Regions from separate parts of the Alterinioella sp. B-7 genome, predicted to be linked through region 2. Evidence: riboswitches for the same ligand, from Rfam matches in the RefSeq annotation. Region 2 holds a riboswitch; the other holds the start of a gene.
What was found. Region 2 has a riboswitch for cobalamin ahead of AC13C7_RS12790 ((2Fe-2S) ferredoxin domain-containing protein). Riboswitches for the same ligand answer to the same signal wherever they lie in the genome.
Positions count from the first base shown of each region.

Region 1: it holds a riboswitch for cobalamin, as region 2 does, so the genes downstream of both, AC13C7_RS09345 (DUF1636 family protein) here and AC13C7_RS12790 ((2Fe-2S) ferredoxin domain-containing protein) in region 2, are expected to answer to the same signal.

Region 1 is NZ_JBSXNT010000031.1:203,864-214,110, reverse strand. Features, by position in the region: gene cobN (cobaltochelatase subunit CobN) at 1-799, opposite strand, end outside; gene cobW (cobalamin biosynthesis protein CobW) at 904-1,938, opposite strand; gene AC13C7_RS09345 (DUF1636 family protein) at 1,943-2,314, opposite strand; cobalamin riboswitch at 2,423-2,648, opposite strand; gene cobO (cob(I)yrinic acid a,c-diamide adenosyltransferase) at 2,691-3,311, shown strand; gene AC13C7_RS09335 (Lin0512 family protein) at 3,627-3,971, shown strand; gene AC13C7_RS09330 (Lin0512 family protein) at 3,971-4,333, shown strand; gene AC13C7_RS09325 (cobyric acid synthase) at 4,470-5,915, shown strand; gene AC13C7_RS09320 (DinB family protein) at 5,974-6,495, shown strand; gene maiA (maleylacetoacetate isomerase) at 6,565-7,197, shown strand; gene fahA (fumarylacetoacetase) at 7,210-8,469, shown strand; gene pcaF (3-oxoadipyl-CoA thiolase) at 8,644-9,846, shown strand; gene paaA (1,2-phenylacetyl-CoA epoxidase subunit PaaA) at 9,916-10,247, shown strand, end outside.
Region 2 is NZ_JBSXNT010000033.1:175,729-185,975, reverse strand. Features, by position in the region: gene AC13C7_RS12830 (5-oxoprolinase subunit C family protein) at 1-931, opposite strand, end outside; gene AC13C7_RS12825 (5-oxoprolinase subunit B family protein) at 928-1,668, opposite strand; tRNA gene AC13C7_RS12820 (tRNA-Thr) at 1,827-1,902, shown strand; gene hemP (hemin uptake protein HemP) at 2,076-2,243, shown strand; gene AC13C7_RS12810 (hypothetical protein) at 2,240-2,692, shown strand; gene AC13C7_RS12805 (ABC transporter ATP-binding protein) at 2,699-3,448, opposite strand; gene AC13C7_RS12800 (FecCD family ABC transporter permease) at 3,438-4,442, opposite strand; gene AC13C7_RS12795 (ABC transporter substrate-binding protein) at 4,447-5,382, opposite strand; gene AC13C7_RS12790 ((2Fe-2S) ferredoxin domain-containing protein) at 5,369-6,088, opposite strand; cobalamin riboswitch at 6,173-6,392, opposite strand; gene AC13C7_RS12785 (hypothetical protein) at 6,502-7,494, shown strand; gene AC13C7_RS12780 (hypothetical protein) at 7,495-7,635, opposite strand; gene AC13C7_RS12775 (helix-turn-helix domain-containing protein) at 7,681-8,337, opposite strand; gene AC13C7_RS12770 (hypothetical protein) at 8,358-8,759, opposite strand; gene clpX (ATP-dependent Clp protease ATP-binding subunit ClpX) at 8,950-10,215, opposite strand.

The sequences.
Region 1 (10,247 bases), on a different contig from region 2:
AAAAGGCGGTGGCGTTGACGATGGCCGCCGGGGCGTGGTCGGCGGCCTGCGCGCGGATCCAGTCGGCGGCGGCGGGGTTCTTCAGTGAATTGGCAAAGAGGCCGATGGCGTCAAAGCCCCCGGCCTCAAGCGCGCGGATCAGGGCATCGACCGGCTCGGTATCGGCGGCGGTCAGGTAGGAGCGGTAGAAACTGACGAGAACGCGCGGCCGGTCCGATGCGGGGGCGGTCTGGGTGGCGCCCGTGTCCGGGTGGTAATACCCGAAATCCGGCACGGTCTTCTCACCGATCACCGGCCCGCAATACATGCCGCCCGCCAGTGCCAGCTGCGCCAGCGCCGCATGGGCCGCAATCGCGCCGCCCGCGTCGCAAAGATGCTGCAGCCGCCGCAGGGTGGAGACGGGCAGGGTGGAGATCTCGTCCAGCCGCGCATCCGGCCTGCCATCGGCGGGCAGCACCGCCAGCGCCATTCCGGTGGTGTCGGCGATCTCGCGCAGGGTGGCCAGGCCGTAGGGCCAGTAGCTCTCGCCGCCGATAAGCTTGACGAGGACCGCCTTGGCCCCGGCCAGGGTCTGTTCGGCATAGGTATCGACCGAAAGGGGGTGTTTCAGCGCCACCAGGTTGGCCAGGCGCAGCGTGGGGTCGAACCCATTGGCTCGCGCCCGGTGATAACCTGCCGCGAAAGCCCCGAGGTCGGAATCGGAGAAGGACAGCACCACCAGATCGGCCGGGCTCTGGCCCAGATCCTGCGGCGTGTCGGTCTCCTCCAACCCATGGCTTTCGCGAAAGACGACGTGCATTAGCGCAGCCCCATCGCCTGGCGCGCGACCGGGCATCGACGCCCGGTGACAACGATGCGTCGACGCATCGTTTTGGGCGCGTGGGGCAAACGGTGTGGCACTATCTAGCCCTCCAGAACAGCGCGAATCCTTGCGGCGTCGATATTGTCATGCTCGCCGATCACCACCAGCTGCGAGCGGCGGGGCGTCTCGCCCCAGGGCCGGTCATACTGCGTGCGCAACCTCTCCCCCACGGCTTGCACCAACATCCGCATCGGTTTGCCTGTCACCGCGATATACCCCTTGACCCTGAGCGCCCCTTGCTCGCGCGCCAGCCGCAGGATCGCGGCCTCAAGCGCCTTGGGGTTCTCTACCTCATCCAGCTCGATCACGACGCTGTCGAAATCGTCATGTTCATGGTCATCCGCGCCGTCATGATGGCTTGGGCGGGCATCCAGATCGTCCTCGGCCGCCGCGCCCAGGCCAAGCACGACGCGCGGGTCGATGACGCCTTCCGTCATGGCGATCAGCGGCACCTTGCGCGGCATCTCGGCTTCGATCACGGCTTTCGCCTTGGCCAGCCCGTCCGCGCCGGCCAGATCGGCCTTGGAGAGCAGGATGATATCGGCGCAGGAGATCTGATCCTCGAACACCTCGCCAAGCGGTGTGTCGTGATCGAGGCTGTCATCGGCCTCACGCTGCTTTTGCACGGCGTCCACATCCGGGGCGAAGCGGCCCGCCGCCACGGCCTCGGCATCGGCCAGCGCGATGACGCCGTCGACGGTGATGCGGCTGCGGATCGCGGGCCAGTCGAAGGCCTTGAGCAGCGGTTTGGGCAGGGCCAAACCGCTCGTCTCGATAAGGATGTGCTCGGGCGTCTCCGGCAGGGCCATCAGCGCCTGGATCGTGGGGATGAAATCATCGGCCACGGTGCAGCAGATGCAGCCATTGGCAAGCTCCACGATGTTATTCTCGGGGCAGTTTTCATCGGCGCAGGATTTCAGGATATCGCCATCGACGCCCGCCGTGCCGAATTCGTTGACCAGGACCGCCAGACGCTTGCCCTGCGGGTTCGCCATCAGGTGGCGGATGAGCGTGGTCTTGCCCGCGCCCAGAAAGCCGGTGATGACGGTGACGGGGATCTTGGAAAGCTCAGACATCGGCTCAGTCCTTTTGCGGGGGGATACGGGCAAGGCTTTGCTTGCGGAAGATGACGGGGCGTTCGCGCCAGGGGACGATGCCGTCCGGCGTAGCGGCATAGGCCGCGGTGCCCTGGAGGATCTCGTCGACATGGGCGTCGGGATCGAGATGGCTGTAGATATAGGTCCAGCGTTCGGGCCCACCCGACAGCACCAGCGAGCAACCATTGTCGCAGGCGGAGAGGCATTCATTGCCGATCACGCGCACGCCTTCGGGCAGGTCGGCGGCGCGGAGGGCCTCATAGAGGCGCAGGCCCGGGCGCGGCTCCTCGGCCACGCGGGTACCATCCACCGTCTTGCGGCAGGTCGTGCAGACCGTGAGTGTCACCTGAGCCATGCGCGGGCCCCCTTTGGTCGATGCGGGAAAAGGGGAAAAGCCAGCCGGGGGCGAATTGGCCACATGCCCCCAAAGCCAGCCCGAAACACCCCGTTCGCGCGGTCTTCATCCATCCGTCCCGTGCTGGCAGGTCTCCCGGCTTGCGGATATCGGAGCGATGCCCCGGCGACCCCTCACCCTTCCCGGTCGATGCCAGTGGGATACGGGGGCCATTCTCCGGTCACGGTCGCGGGGGCGGCTGCGCTTGCGGCTTTCCACCGGTGATCGGTCGCAAAGCCTGTCGCATTCCCTCTTCGCCTGTCCTAAGACAGGAACCAGCACGGCTACGCACCTGCTCCATCACCGAGCCCTTTGTCAAGCATGAGGATGACGCCAGATGACCGACACACCGCTTTCCGACGAAGACCGCCATGCGCAGAAGATGGCCAAGAAGAAGGCCGCGCGCGACAAGATCATGGCGAAGAAGGAGGGTGAGAAGGGGCTGATCATCGTGCATACCGGACCGGGCAAGGGCAAGTCCTCCTCCGGGTTCGGCATGATCCTGCGCTGCATCGCGCATGGGATGCCCTGCGCCGTGGTGCAGTTCATCAAGGGGGCCTGGGATACCGGCGAGCGGCGGCTGCTGGAGGGCAATTTCAGCGATCTGTGCCAGTTTCACGCGATGGGCGAGGGCTTCACCTGGGAAACCCAGGACAAGACCCGCGATATCGAGATGGCGGAGAAAGGGTGGGAGAAGGCGAAGGAGCTGATCCGCGATCCCGCGATTCGGATGGTGCTGCTGGACGAGATCAACATCGCGCTGCGTTATGACTACCTCGATCTGGCCGAGGTCGTGCGGTTCCTGGCGGAGGAAAAACCCGAGATGACGCATGTGGTGCTGACCGGTCGGAACGCCAAGGACGACCTGATCGACCTGGCTGACCTTGTGACCGAGATGACATTGGTCAAGCACCCGTTCCGGTCCGGGATCAAGGGGCAGAAGGGGGTGGAGTTTTGACTTTGGCTTCGAATTGCCTTCGGCAATCCGACCCGCCGGGGCTCTGCCCCGGACCCCGAGGTATTTTCAGCAAAATGAAAGCAATGGTTTGTTAGGATTTGCCTGCCAGGGTGGTGAAGCGGTACAGGGAGAGGTCCCGATGACCGCGCAAAGTGAAAGCGCCGCGCCTAACCTGATCTGTCAGCACTGGGCGTGGCGTGTCTCTTGTGCATCCATGCTTTCATTTTGCTCGAAATACCTCCGCCGGAGGCTCCGACATCTGTCACGGGGGCTGCCTCCAAGATTGTGCGTTTGTCCTCTGCTGCGAGTCCTTTCATGACCGGTCCGCGGCTTCTGACCGAGTTCGGCATGGGTACCAGCCTGCGCCGGCAGGATTACACCGAGGCCGCCATTCGGGCGGTTCGGGATGCGCTGTGGCACAACTCGATCAACCTCGCCGGCCTGTTCGGGCGCGAGAAATCCGAGATGCGGATCACCGTCGAGATCGGTGTCGCTGCGCCGTCGCGTGTCGATCGGGACCGGGTCGCGGCGGTATTTCCATATGGCCATGTCGATCTGCGCATCGTCGAGGGCGGGCTGGACATGCCGCGTCCGGATGGCGCCCCGACGGTGATCGCCAATGCCGCGATCTCGGTCTCCTTCGACCGGGAGGGCGCGTGATGCAGCGGTTCATCATCGAGATGGGGATGGGCAACGATCTCTACGGGCGGGACTACACCAAGGCGGCGGCCCGTGCGATCGAGGATGCGATCCGGCACTCCTCGATCCCGCTATTCGAGGCGCTCGGGATCGACCATGCGGCGATGGAGGTGCGGGTCACGGTCGGCGTGCAGGCGCCGGACGCGGTGGATTGTGACGCGCTGCGCGACGGGTTGCCGCGCGGTAAGGTTTCGGTGCGTGCCGTCCATGGCGGTTTGAACGTCACCAACCCGGACAGTGGCTCGATCACGGTGATCGCAAGCGCGGCTGTGGAGGCGTTCCTGCCCGCCGATCTCGTGCGCGCGGCAGGGGGCGGGGCGTGAGTATTTGCCGCCAGGAAGATGGTAGGGATTTGTTCATCATTTCCTGTCAGCCTCGATCCTGCGGGGCAGGGTCTTGTCCCCGCGCTCCTGCCGCCGCGCTTACCCCGCCCTCTCGGGGCCGAGCGGGGTGTGCAAGGTGACGGCCCTGATGATCCAGGGGGCGGGCTCGAATGTGGGCAAGTCGCTGCTGGTGGCGGGGCTCTGTCGGGCCGCGCGCAGGCGGGGGCTGTCGGTGGCCCCGTTCAAGCCGCAGAACATGTCGAACAATGCCGCCGTCACGGTAGATGGCGGCGAGATCGGGCGTGCGCAGGCGTTGCAGGCGCAGGCGGCGGGTCTGGAGCCGGTGACGGATATGAACCCGATCCTGCTCAAGCCCGAATCGGAGATCGGCGCGCAGGTCGTGGTACACGGGCGGCGGCTGACCACGGTGAAGGCGCGCGACTATGCCGATCTCAAGCCGCGCCTGTTGCCCCGCGTGCTGGAGAGCTTCGGGCGTCTCAAGGCGGCGCATGACCTGGTGATCGTCGAAGGTGCCGGCAGTCCGGCGGAGGTCAACCTGCGGGCGGGCGACATCGCCAATATGGGCTTTGCGCGGGCCGCGGATGTCCCCGTTATCCTGGCAGGCGATATCGACCGGGGCGGGGTGATCGCGCAGATCGTCGGCACGCAGGCGGTGCTGGATCCGGGCGATGCCGACATGATCGCGGGGTTCCTGATCAACAAGTTCCGCGGCGATGTGAGCCTTTTCGACGACGGCTACAGGCTGATCGAGGCACAGACCGGCTGGCGCGGCTTCGGTGTCCTGCCCTTTTTCGCGGAGGCCGCCAGGCTGCCCGCCGAGGATGCGCTGGACCTGCGGGGCAGGAGCGCGGGGCAAGGCCTCAAGATCGCCTGCCTGACCTTCGAGCGCATCGCGAATTTCGACGATCTCGACCCGCTGGCGCAGGAGCCGGGCGTGTCGCTGACCATGATCCGGGCGGGGCAGGCGATCCCCGGCGATACCGACCTGGTGATCCTGCCGGGCACGAAATCCACCCGCGCCGACCTGGCTTACCTGCGCAGCGAGGGGTGGGACGTGGACCTTGCCGCCCATATCAGGCGCGGCGGGCATGTGCTCGGGCTCTGCGGCGGCTACCAGATGCTTGGCACCGCCATTCACGACCCCGAGGGGATCGAGGGGCCGCCGGGCAGCACCGAGGGGCTGGGGCTTCTTGGCATCGAAACGGTTATGTCGCGCGACAAGAGCCTGGAGCGGGTGACGGCGCGGCATGTCTTCACCGGGCAGGAGGTCTCGGGCTACGAGATCCATATCGGGCAGAGCGACGGCCCTGATCGGGCGCGGCCCTTCGCGCATGTGGGTGACCGGCCCGAGGGGGCCTCGACCCTCTACGGGGAGATTCAGGGCACCTATCTGCACGGGCTTTTCGCAAGCGATACGTTCCGGCGGGCCTACCTGGAAGGGTTCGGCGCGGTTGCGGGCGCGGCCAGCTACGGCGCAGGCGTCGATGCGGTGCTGGACGATCTGGCCGAGCACATGGCGCGGCACCTGGACCTCGACGCGATCCTGGCCACCGCCCGCTGATCGGTTGACGGTTACAAAATCGGGGCGGATAAGCGCCACGAAGACGAGGACCGCGCCGATGACACCGAACCCCTACCGAACCATGGCGTTGAACAATGCCTGGGCCAACGCGACGCTTTACGGGGCCATCGCGGGGATGAGCGCGGCCGAGTTCGCCGCGCCGCGCCCCGGTTTCTTCCCGTCGCTGCGCGAAACGCTTAACCATATCCACGAGGTCGACCTCTACTATGTCGATGCGCTGGAGGCGGGCGGGCGCGGGCGGTCGGTCTATGAGCGGGAGGGGATTGCGCAGGTCGCGGACCTGGCCCGCGCGCAGGCCGATGTCGATCTGCGGTTCGCGCGGTTCTGCAGCGACCTGACCGAGGAGACCCTGACCCAGACCCGCACCACGGAACGGCAGGACGGACCCGTGCAGGAGGAGGTCGGCGCGCTGATCCTGCATCTGGTGCAGCACCAGATCCACCATCGCGGGCAGGCCCATACCATGGTGCTGGAGGCCGGGATCGACCCGCCGCAACTGGATGATTTCCACCTAGAATTCGGACGCGTGCCCTCGGCGCAGGCCTATTGGGGTGGGTGACGGAAAAGCCGTTCGACCCGGCCCCATGGCTTGGGTAAGCTGTGGCGAAACGCGACGGGACCGGGACCGATGAAACTCTACACCTATTGGCGATCTTCCTGTTCCTACCGGGTGCGCATCGCGCTTGGCCTGAAGGGGCTGGACTGGGAGAGTATTCCTGTCCACCTGGTCAAGGGCGAGCAGAGCGCGCCGGACTATCTGGTGCATAACCCCGCAGGTTTCGTGCCAACGCTCGTGCTGGAGGATGGCACCGAACTGACCCAGTCGATGGCGATCCTGGATTGGCTGGAGGCGTCCTATCCAAGCCCCTCGCTGGTCCCGGAGGATCCGCTGGCGCGCGCCCGGATGCTGGCCGCGGCCCATGTCATTGCGATGGATACGCAGCCGGTGACGAATGTGGGCGTCGTCGGTCACCTGAAACGGGAATACGGCGCGGATGCCGAGGGCGGGATCGCCTGGATGGTGCATTTCATGACGCGAAACCTGGCCGCGTTTCAGCAGATGATCGCGCCGACGGGTGATTTCTGCTTTGGCGACCGCCCGACCTGGGCCGATATCTGCCTGATCCCGCAGCTTTACAACGCGCATCGGTGGGGCGTCGACCTGGCCCCGCTGACCCGCCTGACCGAGATCGAATCCCGCGCGCTGGCCCTGTCGGCCTTCGACGCCGCGCGGCCCGAAAACCAGCCTGATGCCGACTGAAGGAGTATCGAGATGAGTGACCTGCGCCGTTCCTGGGTCGAGAGCGCCAATGCGCCCGACTGCGACTTTCCGCTGAACAACCTGCCTTATGGCGTGTTTTCCACCGAGGGCAAGGGGCCGCGCTGCGGCGTGGCCATTGGCGATTTCATCCTCGACGTGCAGGCGCTTGAGGCCGAGGGTGTGCTGTCGGCGGGTGATCCGCCGGTCTTTACCAAGCCGTCCTGGAACGCCTTCATGGCGCTCGGGTCCGAGGCTTGGCAGGGGTTCCGGCAGGCGCTGATCGTGCTGTTGGGCGAGAAGACCGGCATGGATCGCCGGGCCGAGCCTTTCCTGGTGCCGATGGCGGATGCCACGATGCACATGCCCTTCGATGTCGCCGAATACACCGATTTCTACGCTGGCAAGAACCACGCGGTGAATGTCGGCACCATGTTCCGGGGCGCGGAAAACGCGCTGCCGCCGAACTGGCTGCATATCCCCATCGGCTATAACGGGCGCGCGTCCTCGGTGGTTGTGTCGGGCACCGATGTGCGCCGCCCCTGGGGCCAGTTGAAAGGCCCCGACATGGAGGCCCCGATCTGGGCGCCCTGCAAACGCTTCGACCTTGAGCTTGAGATGGGCGCGATTGTCGGCACGCCCTCGCAAGGGCCGGTGACGGTCGCCGAGGCTGATGCGATGATCTTCGGCTATGTGCTGCTCAACGATTGGTCGGCGCGCGACATCCAGGCCTGGGAATACCAGCCTCTGGGGCCGTTCCAGGCCAAGGCGACGGCGACCACGATCAGCCCCTGGATCGTGACGGCGGCGGCTCTGGAACCGTTCCGCTGCGACACGCCCGAGCGCGAGAAGGAGTTGTTGCCGCATCTGAAGGACGCGGGCCCGATGCTCTATGACATCGACCTCGCCGTGACGCTCACCCCCGAGGGCAAGGCGGCCAGCACCATCGCGCGCACGAATTACAGCCAGATGTATTACTCCGCCGCGCAGCAACTGGCGCATCACACGACCAGCGGCTGCCCGATGCGGGTGGGCGATCTCTTGGGCTCCGGCACCATCTCCGGCCCTGAGGCATCGCAGCGCGGGTCGCTGTTGGAGCTGAGTTGGGGCGGCAAGGAGCCGGTGACGCTGGAGACAGGCGAGGAGCGGAGTTTCCTGGAAGATGGCGATACGCTGGAGCTGCATGGCGTGGCGAAGGGCGACGGTTACCGGATCGGGTTTGGCCCTTGCGAGGGCAAGCTGCTGCCCGCGTTGAAGGATCCTTACGCGCGGTGAAGGGATGCGGCCCGTCGACGGGCCGCGCCTACGCGATGTCGGCTTGGCGTGTTACAGCCGAAACCGATGTGCGCCGAAAGCCGTAACATTTCCCTTGCGTCGAATCGGCAAAGCCCATATCCCGACCGTGCGGTCAGCTATTGACCGCGCGAGCCAAGGGGGAGTCCGACGCCAATGGATGCATTCATCTGCGACGCCACACGCACGCCGATCGGGCGCTATGGCGGGGCCTTGTCCTCGGTCCGGGCCGACGATCTGGCCGCCCATCCCATCGTCGTGCTGATGGCGCGCAACAGGCAGGTGGATTGGGCCAGCGTCGATGACGTGATCTATGGCGATGCCAACCAGGCGGGCGAAGACAACCGCAACGTGGCCCGCATGGCGGCGCTGCTGGCGGGCTTGCCACAGGACGTGCCGGGGACCACGGTGAACCGGCTTTGCGCCTCCGGCATGGACGCGGTCGGCATGGTCGCGCGCGGGATCAAGGCGGGCGACTATGACCTCGCCATCGCGGGCGGGGTTGAGAGCATGAGCCGCGCGCCGTTTGTCATGCCGAAAGCCACCACCGCCTTCACCCGCGCCAACGCGGTCCATGACACCACCATCGGCTGGCGCTTCGTGAACCCCAGGATGCAGGCGGAATACGGCACCGATTCCATGCCCCAGACCGCCGATAACGTCGCCGCCGAGTATGGTGTCAGCCGCGAAGATCAGGACGCCTTCGCCGCGCGCAGCCAGGCCCGTTGGCAGGCGGCACATGAGGCAGGGCTTTTCGCCGATGAGATCACCCCGGTCACGATCCCGCAGCGCAAGGGCGAGGCGATCACGGTCGATACCGACGAACATCCGCGCCCCGGCACGGATGCGGCGAAACTGGCCAAGCTCAAGGGCGTGAACGGCCCCGACCTCAGCGTCACGGCAGGCAATGCCAGCGGCGTCAACGACGGCGCGGCGGCGCTCCTGATGGCCTCGGGCACGGCGGCGGAGGCAAACGGCCTCACCCCCATTGCCCGCGTTGTCGGCATGGCGGCGGCAGGCGTCGCGCCGCGCATCATGGGCATCGGCCCGGTACCCGCCACCCGCAAGGTCCTGGCGCGCACGGGGCTGAGCATTTCCGACATGGATGTGATAGAGTTGAACGAGGCCTTCGCCGCACAGGGCCTGGCCTGCCTGCGGGAACTTGGTATCCCCGATGATGCCCCCCATGTGAACCCCAATGGCGGGGCCATCGCGCTTGGCCACCCGCTTGGCATGTCGGGCGCGCGCCTGGTGATGACGGCGGCCTATCAGTTGAAACGCACCGGCGGGCGCTATGCGCTGTGCACCATGTGCGTGGGGGTCGGGCAGGGCGCTGCCTTGATCCTGGAACGCGTGTAGCGCAGCCCGAAAAGTGGGAACCGGTTTTCGGATCAAGTTGCGCGAAAAACAGGAATGGGAGGACGAAACATGTATGCCCAAATGGTGAAGATCGCCGGAACCGGGATCAAGTCCCGCGAGGAAATGACCGACCAGGAACGCGATTTTCAGGACAAGATCGACGCCGACATCAAGATCGAGCCGCGCGACTGGATGCCGGATGACTACCGCGCCACGCTGATCCGCCAGATCGGCCAGCACGCCCATTCCGAGATCGTCGGCCAACTGCCCGAAGGCAACTGGATCACCCGCGCGCCGACGCTGGAAAGAAAGGCGATCCTGCTGGCCAAGGTGCAGGACGAGGCGGGGCATGGCCTCTACCTCTACTCCGCCGCCGAAACGCTTGGCGTGACGCGCGATGA
Region 2 (10,247 bases):
GCGGGGTCACGCCATCGGGCAGCGCCTTGCGATGCCTGGCCGCCGCCGCGCGCGCCTTGAGCGCCTCCTCCAGCTCCACGAAGCGAAACCGCAACGCCGTGCCGGGCGCGGCCTGCGCGACGCGGGGCAGATCGGCGGCGATCACCGTGGCGATGCGGGGATAGCCGCCCATGGTCTGGCATTCGGGCAGAAGGACAAAGGGCGCGCCGTCGCCGATCACCTGGATATCGCCCGGCACGATGATCTCGGACAGGATCGCCAGGTGCGCGTCTTGCGAGAACCCGTCGCCGTCATGGGCCATGCGCGCGCCCATTCGGCTGGCCCTTGCATCCTTGCGAAACTCGGTGGCCTCGAAGCGTCCCCGCGCATCATCGCTGAATTGATCGGTCTGGACGGAAGGAAGCACGCGGATCACGCCGCCCGAGAACCGGTCCTGTGCCATCAGGGTGAGCCCGCCGGCATTGGGGGCGGGCTGCGCATCGAGGCGGGTGCCGGAGGTGAGCGCCCCGCCGATCCCGCCCGCCAGATGCGCCGAGCGCGCGCCGAGAATGGAGGGCGCATCCAGCCCCGCCACGCTGAGATAGCCGTAGCTGCCCGCGCTTGCGCCGCCGACCTCAAGCTCCGCCCCCTCGCGCAGCAGGTAACTGCCGGGCCAGTGCAGCCGCGCGCCGTCCAGACGGGCCTGCATCGGCGCGCCGGTCAGCGCGAACAGCAGATCGCCCCCTTCGGCCCGGAACCGCCCCCCCGCCCCGGCCATCTCGATCGCCAGCGCCTCCTCGGCTGGCATCCGCATCAGCGCCGCGCCCTCGGCCAGGGCCAGCGGGTCCATCGCGCCCCCCCGCGAGAGGCCCGAGGCCAGGTATCCGGGTCGCCCGTAATCCTGTAACGACAGCCCCGGCCCCGCCTTGACGATATGCAGGCGCACGCTCATTCCAGCGGCTCGGCCATGGCGTCGAGGCCGGTCTCCAAGCCCGCTACCGCGTCCTCGTATTCGGTGACGCTGACCGGGCGGTATAGCACCTCGTCGCCCGCCTTCAGCGCGAAGGGCGCGTCGGCCCCCTGCCGGAAGCCGTCAAAGGCGGCCTGCCCGATCCAGCGCCAGCCAGTCTGGGTTTCGACCGGGAACATCACCATCTGCCGGATCGCGAGGCCAAGCCCGCCCTTGGGCACGCGCGGGGTCAACTCGGTCTTGCGGGCAATGTCGAAAGCGTCGGGAAGCTGCCCCAGATAGGGCAGTCCCGGCGCGAAGCCGATGGTCAGCACGCGCAGGCGCGTGGCGGCAATCGCCTCGATGGCCGCGTCGGCGGTCATCCCGGCCATTTCGGCGGCTTCCTCCAGTTGCGGCCCGTGATCGCCGCCAAGGACCGCCGGAATGCGCCAGAGGCGGCGGCCCTCGGGCAACCCCGCCTCGTGCCAGTCCCGTGCCTCCAGAAGCGCGCAGACCCGATCCTCCAGCGTCGCGTGATCCAGCCGGTCGGGATCGAAGCGCAGGTAGACGGATTTCAGCGAGGTCGCGGTTTCCTCGACCGCGTCCCATGCCTCCGCCTCCACGGCGGCGCGGAAGGCCAGCACGGCGGCATTGGCGCGCATCGACAGCGCATCGTCGAAGGAGACCAGCAGGCTGGCCTCCCCCATCCGGCGCACCTGCGGAAACTCTGGCCGGGGCATCCTGGCGGGCTCCTCTTTTCCCTTGTTCCGGACCATGGTGATCGTGATCGCGGGGCCGTGCAACCCGGTTGCGCCGATGGCCGCCCGCGCATTTTTCCCGGCCCCTCGCGCCCGCCCCTCTTGTGCCGCGCGCGGCAATCTCTTATCGACAGGCCCGGGCCGGTCTAGCTCAGCTGGTAGAGCGTCTGATTTGTAATCAGGGGGTCGGGGGTTCGAGTCCCTCGACCGGCACCAATCCACCCCAAGAAAACAATGACATAGACCCCCTCATGCGTGAATTTCGCGTGCTCCCGGCGCGCTTTTTCCGTGGCACGCCCCCTGCCTTGCACAAGCCGATTGACATGCCTGAGTGAATCACTCAACTTTATTCCTATCGAACCGCAACCCGCAGCGAGGACGCCTTCGCCATGTCTGACACCCTGTCATTGCCCACCCCCGAGACCCGCACCAACCCCCTGCCCTGTCACCGTGCCGAGGCGCTGACAAACGGGGGCAACCTGGCCGAAATCGCGCTTGGCGATCAGCTTTACCGGCTGCGCATCACCAAGGCCGGCAAGCTGATCCTGACCAAATGAGCCGGGTGCCCAGACATCGCGGCGGGGTTCCTGTCGGGACCATGCAGGAGCTTGGGCCCGTCGAGGCGGGTGCGGTGCTCTACCTGCGGCTCTGGTGTGACGGGGCTGCGGCGCAGGGCCAGGCACGGCGCGATTTCGTCACCGCCTTTGGCGCGGCGGAAGGCGTGGCCGTGGCCGACAGTCTCGATACCCTCTGCACGCTCTGCGCCCGCCACGGACGCCGCCCGCTGATGCGCCACGGCGTGACCTGCGCCTGCCTTGGCGGCGACGAATCCTCATTCGCCAATTTCATCCTGACCGCCAGCGAGGGCGACCGCGAGGATGCGATGTGGATCGCCACGACCCTGGTGCGCGCCGATATGGCCCCGGCCCTCGTCGCGCTGGCCGAAAGGTTCGGGTTGGCGCTGAAGCGGATGGCCTTGAGGACGCGGGCCGCACGGCTGCACTGAGACGGCTCAGATCGCCGCCTCGATGCGCATGGCGCCGTTCTCCAGCCAGCCATCGACGCGGAACACGCTGCGGATATTGTCACGGGTCAGGACATCCGCCGGTCTGCCCGTGGCATGGGCGCGCCCGTCCTTCATCAGCGTCACCAGATCGCAGTAGCGCGCCGCCAGCGTCAGGTCGTGGAAGGTCGCCAGCACCGTCGCCCGCCGCCGCTTGATCTCATCGAGCAGGATCAGCTGGTAGCACAGGTCGAGGTGGTTCGACGGCTCATCCAGCAAGAAGACCTGCGGGCCGCGCGCCAGAAGCTGCGCGATATGGGTGCGTTGGCGTTCGCCCCCCGAGATGCGCGCGGCCTCGGTGTCGGACCGGTCGGACAGGCCGGCCTGCGCCAGGGCCGCGTCGATGCGGGCGGCACGCTCGGGCCCGGACAGCGGCAGGCCCATCATCCCGATCTCGATCACGTCGCGCACGCTGAGACCCTGGAACGTTCCTCCCTCCTGCACCAGCGCGCCAACCGTGCCCGCCCAGTCGGATTGCGGCCAATCGTGGATGGCGCGTCCGGCGATGCGCAGTTCCCCGGCGTCGATCCGCTGCGCCCGGTAGAGGCTGCGCAGCACGGTCGTCTTGCCTGCCCCGTTCGGGCCGAGCAGCCCGTGAAACTGACCCTCCGCGACATTGAGCGAGAACCCCGCCACGCGCGGCGCACCGCCAAGGGTGACATGCAGGTCCGTGATCTCGATGGCGGGATCAGAAGGCAACGCGCACCCTCCGCAAGATGACGATGAAGGGCGGCGCCGCGAAAATCGCCAGCAGCACGCCAAGCGGCATTTCCTCAGGCGCCAGCACGATCCGGCAGAGCAGGTCGACCACGACCAGCACCAGCGCGCCGAGGATCGCGGAAAGCGGGATCAAGCCCCCGTGCCGCCCGCCGACCAGAAGCCGCGCCATATGCGGCACGATCAGGCCGACGAAGCCGACAATCCCCACCGTGGCGACGGCCACGCCCGCCAGGAGCGCCACCGCGCAGAAGCAGACGATACGCTGCCGCCCGACCGCAACGCCAAGCGCCATCGCCCGCTCATCGCCCAGAAGCAGCGCGTCGAGGTTGCGCGCAGACGTCAGCGACAGGACCAGCACCAGCGCAAAGGCCAGCCCCGGTGCCCAGAGATCGGGCCAGCCCGTGCCCGCCGCCGTGCCCATCAGCCAGCCAAGCGCGGATTGCGTTGCGTAGGGGTCGCCCACATACAAGAAGAACGCAGTCAGCGACTGGAACATCAGCGAGATCGCCACACCCGCCAGGATCACCACCAAGGGCGACAGGATCACGCCGCGCCGCATCGACAGGGCCAGCGTCATCGCAAAGGCCAGCACCGCGCCCAGAAACGCGATGACGGGAATGCCGAAGGTCGTGGCGATCCAGGGCGGCAGCCACAGGATCGCGCCGACTGCTGCCGCCGATGCCCCCGAGGACAGGCCCATCAGGTAAGGATCGGCCAACGGGTTGTGCAGCACGGTCTGCATCAGCACGCCCGCCAGCGCCAGCCCCCCGCCGACCAGCGCCACCGCGATGACGCGCGGCATCCGCCATTCCCACAAGATGAGGCCAAGGCTGCGCGGCGCGGCCTCGGCCCGCATCAGCGCCGCGATCCGGTTGGCCCATGTTGCCTCGGCGGTGCCGAAAAACACGCCCGCCAGCATCGCAATCAGCAGCAGCACAAGCACCAGGCCCGGTATGATCGCGCGGCGGCTCATGGCCCTAATTCAGCGCGTCGAGCTGCGCCGAGAGGTTGTCCAGCCCATCGGCGAATTGCATCCCCAAGACGGTTTGCGAAAAGGGGATGGTGACGAAACGGCCCGCTTGCACGGCGGACAGCTCCGACAGGACCGGGTCGGCCTCCATGTATTCGCGTTTCTCGGCGGCCGAGGACCAATCGGCCTCGATCAGCACAATCACATCCGGGTCGGCGGCGACCACGGCCTCCCAGGCCAGGTCGACCCACCGCCCTTCCAGATCGCCCGCGATATTGGTCAGGCCCACGGTTTCCACCAGCAGACCCGGCCCGCCGCAACAGCCGATGGAATAGGGCACCGCGTCGCCGCTGTCATAGATGAAGGCGCTTCTCCCGCGCCCCGCCTGCGCCAGCGCCGCCTCGGAGAGCCGCGCCTCGACCTGTTCGATCAGCGTGGCGGCGCGTTCCTCGACCCCGAAAATGTCGCCGATCACCGCGATATCGGTCAGGATCGGTTGCGTGGTCAGGCGCTGATCCTGCGGATGGGTGGCATCGCAGGAGGCCGCGACAAGATAGGTGCCGATGCCAAGGTCATGCCATTCCGCCTCGGCGCCCAGGTTGTCCTCGGACCAGGCCGAGCCGAACCCCGCGAAGAGGAAATCGGGCTCCGCCGACAGCACCACCTCGCGCGCCGGGTAGCGCTCGGAGAGGACCGGGACAGAGTCATAGGCGCGCAGCCACTGCGGCAGGATCGCGTCGTCCATATAGGCGGTGCCGACCATGGAGCGTTCGAGCCCAAGCGCCAGCATCACCTCGGTCGCCTGCTGGTTCAGCGTGATGGCGCGGGTGGGGGCGGTGTCATAGGCGAATGTGCCGCCGCAGCTTTGCACCACGGCTTCCTGCGCAAGCGTGGGTGCGGCCAGCATGGCGGCGATCAGGAGGGTGGGTTTAAACGGGTTCATGGCAGTCTTTCCGGCTGAAGGTCTGGTATCGGGGAAGGAGTGCGCCGCCGCGCAGAACGGTCTGGACGAAGGCGCGCACGGCATCGGCATCGGGCAGCGAGAACCAGTCGCCTTGCGGATAGACGACAAGGGACGGCCCCGCATTGCAGGGGAAGAGGCAGCCCGTGGTGGTGACGAGGCAATCGCGATCCAGCCCCGCGCGCCCGATCTCGGATTTCAGCAGCGCGGCGAGATCCGGCGCATCGCGCAGGTGGCAGCGCGGGCCGGTGCAGACAAGGATATGGTGGCGATGCGCGGGCGGCGCGTCCCAGCCCTTGCCCCTTGCGCCTTGCGGGTCGGGCGGGATGGCGACGCGGGACGGTTTGGCGGTTGCGATGCTTGTCAGCACCGCCTCATCCGCCGCCGCGTCCTCGGCCATGAAGAGCGTCACGCCCGCGTTTTCGGCCCGCGACAGCCATTCCCCCGCCGCCCCCGGCAGCCAGGCCAAGAGGCTTTGCGACATCGGCAGGCCGAGCGGGCGCAGCGTGATCTCGCGCGCGCCCTGCCCCGCGAGGTCATCCAGCGCGCGCCACAGCCCCGCGCCCTCGCGTTCCAGCCGCACGACAGCGGCCTTGCCCGGCGTTTCGGCCAGCAATCTCCCGCTCATCCGCGCCAGCCGTCCGGCGCTGACATAAGCCTGAGAGATCAGATAAAGCGTTGCCTGCATCCTGCACCCCAACGGGGCGCTGCGCGCAAACAGGAAAGCAACTGGATCGCCATCGACTGTCTCCCCCGGGCACCCCGCCCGAAACGTTTCAACCAGGTGATGGCAGGTCTCCTGACTTCGCGGGTAGTCGCGCGGGGCCAACCTTCCCGGAGATCTCCTCCAGTGGCATATCTGGCCGCGCTCGCCGCTTACAGTTGCGGGGGCAGTTACGGATTCGGCGCGCTTTGGCTCCTCCTCACCGTATTCCCTTTTCATCCCCTGCGGCACGCTCAACCGCCGGGAAACCATCGCGGGCGACAACACGCGATTTGGGCCGCCGGGTCAAGGCGCAATCGGCCCCGATTTGGCGTGGATTGCGCGCGCCCGCACGGGTAGAGTGGCGCAAAAGCACAAGGCAGAACGGGCCGGGCAGCATGGCAAACCGCAAGGATTTCAACGTCGTCGTCGTCGGCCAGAACGGGCGGCTGCAATATGAGGCGGCGCTTTTCGCAGCCTCGTTTCGCGCCGCCAATCCGAAATTCAAGGGCAGGCTTTTCGTCGCCGAGCCGCAGCCGGGGCCGAAATGGTCCGGCAACCCGAAGATGGGCGACGGTGAGGTGCGCGCGCTGCTGGAGCGGCTCAAGGTCGAGATCGTGCCCTTCGAGGCGCGCCATTTCGGGCAGGACTACCCCTATGGCAACAAGATCGAGATGCTGACGGCCCTGCCCAAGGGCGAGCCTTTCGTGTTCTTCGATACCGATACGCTGGTGCTGGACGACATCGCGCAGGTGCCCTTCGATTTCGACCGCCCCTCCGCCTCGCTGAAGGTGGAAGGCACCTGGCCGCAGATCGAGCTTTACGGGCCGGGCTACGGGGCGATCTGGAAATCGCTCTATGATCGGTTCGGGCTGGATTTCAACAGCTCGCTGGATGAAAGCCAGCCCGATGAATACTGGCGCCGCTACCTCTATTTCAACGCCGGGTTCTTCTACTACACCTGCCCGCACGTATTCGGCGAACGTTTCCTGCATTACGCGCTGGAGATCCGCGACAACCCGCCCGAGGAACTGGTCTGCCAGGTCATGGACCCGTGGCTTGACCAGGTTGCCCTGCCGCTTGTGATCCATTCCTTCGGGGGCGGGCGTGAGGCGCTGGAGCCCGGCTGGCTGGACGGGCGCACCACCTGCCATTACCGGGTTCTGCCACTGCTCTACGCCCGCGAATCCGACCGGGTGGTGCAGGTGCTGGAGGAGGTCACCTCGCCCAACTGGGTCAAGAAGGTGCTGAAAGGCTATGAGCCGATGCGGCGCATGATCTTTCAGGGCAAGGGCGAAAAGGCCCGCGCGCTCTTTGACCGCGCGGACCTGCCCCGGCGCGAACAGGCGATCCGAAACCGCCTGAAACGCGAGAAGCTGTGGTTGCGCTGATCACTTGGGCGCGTCGAGCCGGGTGACCGGTGCGGGCGTCTCGGGTGTCGGCCAATGCGGCGGAAACCTCGGCCCCCAATCGGCCAGGGCGGGGCCCGCGACAAGGGCCAGAAGGGCGGCGGTCAGGATCGTGCGTTTCATCTTGGACATCTCCATTCGGTTGCGGTGATGTCCCTGATCTGGGGGTCAGACCGGCCTTGGTCGCTCCGATTTCGAAATGGCGATGTGATTTTCGGGAACCGGCGCGGATTGTGCGGAATCGAGGAGCCGCGCGCGATACTCACTCGGGCTTTCGCCGGTCCGGTCGCGAAACGCCTTGTTGAACGGCCCGAGCGAGGCGAAGCCGCTGGCATAGGCGATCTCCAATATCGTGCGACGTGCCTGCGCGGGATCGGCCAGCGCCTCCTGCGCGGACTTGATCCGGTAGCTGTTGATGAAGGTCGGGAAGTTGCGAAAGCCGAGCCGCTGGTTGATGACGGCGCGCAGCCGATGTTCCGGCACCCCGATCTCGGCCCCGAGCGCGGCGATGGTCAGCCCTTCCCGCTTCCAGATGCCGCCCGCCATCGCCGCATTGAGGTCGTCGATCACCGCGGCGTCGATGGCGGCCTTGCGGCGGGTTTCCGGCACCGGGCGCGGCGCGGTTTCGCAGCACAGGTCGGCGGAGGGGTTCAGCACCCAGAGCGCGAAGGCAAAGGACAGGGCCAGGAACGCGGCGGCCTGTAGCGGGTAGATGAAGAGCGGCAGGTCGATCTGCGCCTTGACCAGTTCCACGGACGTGACGGCCACCCCCAACAGCGCCATCGCGGCCAGGAAACCGGGACGGAACCGGCGGCGATGTTCCACCAGGTCGTTGCGCGCCGTGGTCAGGCCAAGCCAGAGCAGCGAGACATAGAGCCCAGAAGCAGCAGCCCGCGCGCGATGTCCAGCGGCGGCCAGACCAGGCTGGCCAGGGACAGGGCCACGCCCGCCCCCGCCACGCCAAGCCAGGGCCAGCGGTCTTGCGGGGCGTCGAGGAAGATCTCGACCACCAGCCAGGAAAAGGCCAGCGGCAGCAGGATCGCGCCGCCCGTCAGCAACGGGCGCCAGCCATCGGGCAAATCGGCAATGCCGGGGGCCGAGCCGATCAGGTAGCTGGCCTTGGTCAGCATCAAGGCGGTCACCGGCCATCCGACGCGGCGCATCTCGGGCCGCGCCATCAGCGCCGCGGCACACAGAAGCCCAAGGGCGATCGCCGCCCCGCGCAGGAACATGTCGGCATAGATCATGGGGCATCCTTTCCGGGCCGATGGGGGCGGTTACGACTTACCCACTGGTTTCGAACATGGCGCGTCGATTCCGAAACGTCGCGGAAAAATTCCGGAATCGAGCGGCATTCGCCCCTGCGCAGCCCATGAAAAACCCTTCCGGGCACGGGGCTCGGAAGGGTCGGTTCAATTCGCGATCGCAGTGAGGGCCTCACCCCGCCGTGGCGGATTCGTCCTTCTTGCGCTCGGCATAGATCATCAGGGGCTGCGCGTCCGAGGTCACGGCCTCTTCGTTCACCACAACCTCTTCGACGCCATCGGTGCCGGGCAGGTCGAACATGGTGTCGAGCAGGATATCCTCCATGATCGAGCGCAGGCCCCGTGCGCCGGTCTTGCGGGCGATGGCGCGCTTGGAGATCGCTTTCAGCGCGTCGTCGGTAAACTTCAGCCGCGCATCCTCAAGCTCGAACAGGCGCTGATACTGCTTGACCAGCGCGTTCTTGGGCTGCGTCAGGATGGTGACCAGCGCATCCTCGTCCAGATCCTCCAGCGTGGCAATCACCGGCAGGCGGCCGACGAATTCCGGGATCAGGCCGAATTTCAGCAAATCCTCGGGTTCGAGATCCTTGAAGTACTCGCCCACCGACTTGTTGCTGTCGTCGCGCACATCGGCGCCGAAGCCCATGGCGCTGCCCTTGCCGCGCTGCGCGATGATCTTGTCGAGACCGGCGAAGGCGCCGCCGCAGATGAACAGGATATTCGTGGTATCGACCTGCAGGAATTCCTGCTGCGGATGCTTTCGCCCGCCCTGCGGCGGCACCGAGGCGACGGTGCCTTCCATGATCTTCAGAAGCGCCTGCTGCACCCCTTCCCCGCTCACGTCGCGGGTGATCGAGGGGTTGTCGGATTTCCGCGTGATCTTGTCGACCTCGTCGATATAGACGATGCCGCGCTGCGCCCGGTCGACATTGTATTCGCTGGCCTGCAGGAGCTTGAGGATGATGTTCTCGACATCCTCGCCCACGTAACCGGCCTCGGTCAGGGTCGTGGCATCGGCCATGGTGAAGGGAACGTCGAGGATGCGCGCGAGCGTCTGCGCCAGCAGCGTCTTGCCGCAGCCGGTGGGGCCGATCAGCAGGATGTTGGATTTCGCCAGCTCGATCTCGGATTTCCCGGCATGGTTCAGGCGCTTGTAGTGGTTGTGAACCGCGACCGAGAGCACCCGCTTGGCGTGCATCTGGCCGATCACGTAATCGTCCAGAACTTCGCAGATCTCCTTGGGCGCGGGCACGCCATCCGAGGATTTGAGGCCGGCCGACTTGGTCTCCTCGCGGATGATGTCCATGCACAGCTCGACACATTCGTCGCAGATGAACACCGTCGGTCCGGCGATCAGCTTGCGCACCTCGTGCTGGCTCTTGCCGCAGAAGCTGCAATAGAGCGTGTTTTTCGAGTCGCCGCCGGAAGAATTCGCCATGTCCAAAATACCTTTAGCCGGGTTTCGCTCTG